DNA from 2 places in the Priestia sp. HNGD-A6 genome. Region 1 is predicted to be linked to the other one. Evidence: riboswitches for the same ligand, from Rfam matches in the RefSeq annotation. Region 1 holds a riboswitch; the other holds the start of a gene.
What was found. Region 1 has a riboswitch for FMN ahead of ribE (riboflavin synthase). Riboswitches for the same ligand answer to the same signal wherever they lie in the genome.

Region 1 (3,193 bases):
CAGCCTTAAAATCACCAAATGCCGTAGGTAAGCTTACTTCTACTTCACGGCTAATCAGCTGGTCATGTTTACGGCGGTAGGCAATCAAATCTTTTATTGTAATCATTTTTAAATCAAATTGCTCTGCAATCTTTGTTAAATCCGGTACGCGTGCCATTGTTCCATCTTCATTCATGATTTCACAAATAACACCCGCAGGCTTTCCTCCTGCTAACACGGCTAAATCAACAGCGGCCTCTGTATGACCCGCACGCTGCAGAACGCCCCCGTCTTTTGCAATCAACGGAAAAATGTGTCCTGGTCGTTGGAAATCACTTGCTACCGTTGCTTCACTTACAAGAGCCATAACGGTAGCAGAACGTTCGTACGCACTGATACCTGTTGTACTTGAAATATGATCAATACTTACTGTAAATGCTGTTCCATGTACATCCGTATTGTTCACTACCATCGGGTGAAGATTCAATTTATGCGCAATTTCTTCATTAACAGGTGTACAAATTAATCCTCTTCCATGAGTAGCCATAAAGTTAATAACCTCAGGCGTCGTTTTTTCGGCTAATGCAATAAAATCTCCTTCATTTTCTCGATCTTCATCGTCGCATACAATAACCACTTTTCCCTTTTTTAACTCTTCAATGGCTTCTTCTACTTTATGAAACATCGCTTTCACCTCACTGTTAATTTGTAAAACCATGCTGCTGCAACAAATCCTTCATATTACCTGAACGATTCGAGGCGCCAGGAGTTGACTTGTTCGTCATCATTTGATGCATATATTTAGCTAACATGTCGCATTCAATATTCACCTTGTCTCCTCGCTGTTTGTCTCCTACGACTGTGTGAAGCACCGTATGAGGAATAAGAGAAATAGTAAATGATTGGTTGCTGACATCAAAAATAGTAAGACTTGTTCCGTCTACAGAAACAGATCCTTTTAACATCATAAATTCACGAAGTTCAGGGTCGACTTGAATTTCATAATAAAAGGCATTTCCTTTACGTGCTTTGCTTACAATGGTTCCAATTCCATCAACGTGTCCGCTGACGAAATGCCCTCCAAACCGGCCATTTGCAGCCATCGCCCGTTCTAAGTTAACACGTGATCCAACGGTTAGAAGCTGCAGGGTACTTGCTTTAATCGTCTCCGGCATGACGTCGACCGTAAATTCATTTTGAGAGTATGCCGTTACGGTTAAACAAACTCCGTTAACTGAAATACTGTCCCCTAAGTTCACATCTCCTAACACGGTCTTCGCATCAATCGTAAGAACAATTGCTTCTGTAGCCTTTTGAATACGTTTTATTTTTCCAATTTCTTCAATAATACCTGTGAACATTTTCTTCACCTGCTTTGGCGCTATTCCAACCTCTTATGCCGTTTTGAAATAGCAGCTGCTTTTTTTTCATATTTATCTTTCCCCCAACCACTGAAAATAAAAAAGCCCCTTGAACAAATGTCCAAGGGGTCGGCTGAGCTGAATCAGTTTTATCTATGCAAAATTCCGCTAATTGTATACGAAATAAACAGTTATATTTTGTGTACAAAAACAAGGGTAGCTTTAAAAAAGGCAAACCTGTCCCTTATTAATACAACACAAAAAAACAACTGTGCTTCCTGATCCTTCTCCCATCCAGACTTTTACTGTCGGCTCTAGATTTTAACTAGATCCACCGCTAACATACATCGTATGAAAACGGGTCACGGGCTTAAAAGCATATGCTTTATCACCGCCGGTTGGGACTTACACCCGACCCCGAAGGATAATATATTCGACTGCTAGAGTCTTATTTGTTTTACATTATAGCAAAGTAAAATCGACTTGTCACATCATTTAACTTCGTTTTCTCACATCTGTTCTTTAAAATCTATCTTTTAGCTTATTTTTTCTTTTTTAATACATAGCATCCATACAAAAGCTAGTCCAATATAGCCAAATATCGGATACAAAAACTCAAGAAGCTGAGCATATCCAAATTGCCCGATAATAAAGCATGCCAAGATAATAAACGCAAAAGCTTGTTTGTCATTCAGGGGAAGAAATGATTGAAGCTGTTTAGCGATTCCAAATACATTTCCAATCAATGTAGTAAAAATCTCGCCTAACACAACTACCGTAAATAAAACATTCACCCACACTGAGATATTTTTAACAACGGCACTCATAGGAATATCAAGTTGAAATGAATAAGGCAAATTGGAAAGGGCAAGATGAGTAGAAACAAGCATAAACGTAAGTACACATCCTCCTATTACGGCCCCTTTTTTGATCACGCTCTTATCTTTCACGGAGCTTCCTAATGGAACTAAAACGGCCTGAGCCAAAGCTAGATTTAGGGAAATATATAAAAAGGGACTAACCGCCCACTTCCACTGTGTGACGAGCGTTAAGTCTGGCTTCGTTTGAATCAGTGAGAAATAGCTGACATTTGGCACAAAGATGATAAAAGCAAATGAAAGCATCATCGGCACAACAAGAGAATTAACCATTAAAATACCGTTAATTCCTCTTGCGATAAATATATAAGTTAAAACAATTGTACAAATCATCCCAACAGGAGGCCACAGCCCGAACTGTTCTTTTCCTATTGCCCCCGTACTCGCTAGCATGACTGAAGTTACTCCAAATAAAATGACGATCATTACACCGTTTACCGCTTTTCCAAGTACATCACCAAATAAATATGTATTAAGCTGTTGATAAGAAGAAGCCCCAATTGCGTGCGAAAGCAGCATCATTTTCGAACCTAGCCAAATAAAAAACAAGCCGCTGACCAAAATTCCAACCATTCCAAGTTCGCCGTACTGTGTAAAAAATTGAACAATTTCCTTGCCTGTTGCAAAACCGGCTCCTACAACGGTGCCTACATACGTAGCAGCAACCTGCAGCGTGAGTTTCCACCTTTTCATGCCCATCACCCTTCTACCCTTCATAGTTCACTATATGTAGAAACGGTTAAAAAAAGACGAGCCTTTTATATGTAAATCCTCGCCTCACCCGGTGCTGTTCCTTTTTCGTTTTTTTATTTCCTTCTTGTTTTTTTCATGAAAACCCTTTATCCCTTAACATAACGGCAGTTTTCAAACAAAATATACGGATATTTTCCCTTTAACTTTTAAATTTTCCTCAATATTTGCTGGAAATTCACAATTTACTGTTGTATAATTTCTAAAAATCAGATAAATTATTAA
Region 2 (3,193 bases), 2.2 Mb from region 1:
AACTTCAAATACGTCAATAGCTGCACCTTGAACATGGCCAATTTCTAAATAATGAACTAAGGCTTTTTCATCAATGATCCCGCCGCGTGCGCAGTTTAATAAAAATACACCCTTCTTTGTTTTTGCTAATGTTTCATGATTGAGCAATCCCTTGGTTTCTTTCGTAAGCGGAGTGTGTACGGTAATTACATCCGCTGCTGCTAGTAATTCATCCAGGGATAATAGTTCTACGCCTAGCTTTTCAGCTCGGGAAGAGGTTAAAAAAGGATCGTAAACGTGAACGCTCATGTTGAAGGCTTTTGCCCGTTTAGCAAGCTCTGAGCCAATTCGTCCAAATCCGATAATGCCCAGGTGTTTGCGATTAAGCTCTGTTCCAACAAATGCTGAGCGGTTCCATTCGCGCGCTTTGACTGAAGCATTTCCTTGGGTGATATGCCGAAACAAGCTAGCCATCATAGCAAATGTATGTTCCGCCGTTGAAATGGTATTTCCGTTCGGCGCGTTAATAACGACAACCCCTCGTTTGGTTGAGGCTTCAATATCAATATTATCGACACCTACTCCAGCGCGAGCAACAATTTTTAAATTCGGCATTTTTGCCAGCAAATCCTCTGTAACCGTCGTAGCACTCCGTACTAAAAGCGCATCGTACGTATGCAAATCATTCTCAACTTCTTCAACTTTTTTTCGCGTAAGATTCACATGAGGAGCTTCAAGTAGTGGAGCAAGACCTTCATTGCTAATTGAATCAGCTACTAATACGTTATACATGACGTGAACATCTCCCTTGGATTTTACTATCACCAAATATTTGATAATTTACCATGTTAAAAAAATTCTGTCAATTATATTTTTTAAACTTTACAATTAGTTATCAAATACACAATTGTAAACGTAAAATTGAAACTATAAATATGTCATAATGCTGTTGGTTATGCACTTATTTCCTTATTTTACATATAAAACAGTAATGAAGTTTATAAAAGACATCAATTTAATAGGAATTAAAAAACTTCTTTATTTACTTTTAATTCGAGATAACATATAATAAATTCATAATTAAATATTGGTCTATCTTCGGGGCAGGGTGAAATTCCCGACCGGCGGTAAAAAAACAAATTGTTTTGAGCCCGCGAGCTTATATGTAATACATACGAGCAGATTTGGTGAAATTCCAAAGCCGACAGTACAGTCTGGATGGGAGAAGGTGGAGGTTCAGCGTTCAAAACCTAATGTGATGAACGTTTATTAAATATGCCTGCCATGTCTCCTCTCAACGAATCATTTGTTGGGAGGTTTTTGCGTGGGGATATGAAGTTGAACCTTTCTTCTTTGAAGAGTGGATCACAAAGAAGGAGAGAGGCAAGATGCAACAAAGTAAGAAAACTCAAAAGCTGGTTATACTAGGAATGTTAAGCAGTATTGCTTACATTTTAATGATGATTAATTTTCCGATTCCTGGATTACCCCCGTTTTTAACAATTGATTTTAGCGAAATTCCTGCACTCGTAGCAGCACTTGTATTTGGACCTATGGCTGCTGTTATAGTAGAAGGAATAAAAAATTTATTGAATTATTTAATTCAAGGAAGTGCTACAGGGGTTCCGGTTGGTCAAGTGGCGAACTTTGTAGCTGGTTTACTGTTCATTCTTCCTGTATCATATATGTTCCGTCGATTTAAAACACCCAAAGGCGTAACGATAGGTTTGGTTACGGGTACGGTTGTAATGACGGTACTCATGGCTGTCTTAAATTATTATGTCTTTTTACCGGCGTATACAATCTTCTTACAATCGCCAGAAATGTCTAGTGAACAAGCGCGTCAATATATCGTTGCAGGTATTTTGCCGTTTAACTTAATAAAAGGAGCAGCAACAGGGGTTATTTTTGTCTTATTGTTTTCAAAAATGAAGCAATGGATCACGCGCCGCGTTGCTGTTTAATTCAATCGCTCTCCCGGGGAGAGCGATTTTTATATATAAAAAAACCTGCAGCATGTACTATACTACAGGTTTGTTCAATACTTATTCGAATTTATTAGCATCGCCTTCGAATTTTTCATCCGCTACGCGAATTGAATCCGTAGGGCAGCCTTCCATTGCATCCATCATATCATCTTCTAGATCTTCTGGAATTTCTACTACACCTTGGTTATCATCTAATGTTACGAATGCAATACCTTCATCATCATAATCATAAATGTCTGGTGCTGCTGCTCCGCAAGCGCCGCATGCGATGCAAGTATCTTTATCAACAATTGTATATTTTGGCATAACAAGACCTCCTGTAAAGTGTTCGAAAATTTCTTATTATATAATCTCTTCGCGAATCAAGAGTGAAATTTCTCCTTATTCATTGTAAAATGATTTATAAAACTTTTCAATAGAAAAGTCACTGAGAATGCTTATCAAATCAAGGTTTCTTCACTTATCCAAACGTTTTGATACATAAAGGAAAGAGCTAAAAAGCCTTTATCTCACATGCTATTGGTCACTTTTGGTACAATGAATGAGAAAGGAAGTTGACACCTTTGAATTATATTCAAGTTAGCATTTTATTTTGTATAAAACAGTTAAAAGGTGAGCGAACCGCCTATGGTATTTATCATTTATTAACAGGTAAAAAGTCAGCGCAAACAATTCAAGACGGAAAAATTTTTGGAATCTCTTTTCTTTTTCAGTCATTTCTTTACTTAGATAAACGGTCTTTTGAAACCTGCGTTGCATATTTAAAAGAACAGCAGTATATCGAAGAAACTGAAAATCAAAAGTATGTGATGACAGATAAGGGACGAACACGCCTTGAAGATGAACTGACGGCTCGGCCCTTTCATCCAGCTTTAGACGGATGGAAATTCGCAAGCAGTACTCAGTTATTTTTAGCAAGAATCACTTTGTTCATTCAGACCTTATCCAACCTACAGTATTTTCAAAAAGGGTTTTTACCCATCTCCAAAAATCCTGAGGTCATTCAATGGGTCAAAACGTATATTATGTCTCAAAAGCAAACGCGTCAAGAGTTAGCCGCCGAGCTATTCAAAGAGCTCCGAACGTGCTTGAAAGATTGTACGGAACGGGATGCGTCTCTTTTTGTTTTGCAACTGACTGGATACGAAAGAGTAGGCTTTACAAAAAATCAGTTAGCATATCAATATGAACTCGATGAGCATTATGTGCATATTCAACTTTTAGGG

Region 2: it holds a riboswitch for FMN, as region 1 does, so the genes downstream of both, SCI76_RS18720 (ECF transporter S component) here and ribE (riboflavin synthase) in region 1, are expected to answer to the same signal.

What each region holds. Positions count from the first base shown of each region.
Region 1 covers NZ_CP138621.1:1,494,902-1,498,094, forward strand. Annotated here, with positions in the region: gene SCI76_RS07625 (bifunctional 3,4-dihydroxy-2-butanone-4-phosphate synthase/GTP cyclohydrolase II) at 1-664, opposite strand, end outside; gene ribE (riboflavin synthase) at 681-1,340, opposite strand; FMN riboswitch at 1,619-1,769, opposite strand; gene SCI76_RS07635 (amino acid/polyamine transporter II) at 1,877-2,911, opposite strand.
Region 2 covers NZ_CP138621.1:3,658,401-3,661,593, forward strand. Annotated here, with positions in the region: gene serA (phosphoglycerate dehydrogenase) at 1-771, opposite strand, end outside; FMN riboswitch at 1,070-1,213, shown strand; gene SCI76_RS18720 (ECF transporter S component) at 1,368-1,943, shown strand; gene SCI76_RS18725 (ferredoxin) at 2,025-2,273, opposite strand; gene SCI76_RS18730 (helix-turn-helix domain-containing protein) at 2,531-3,193, shown strand, end outside.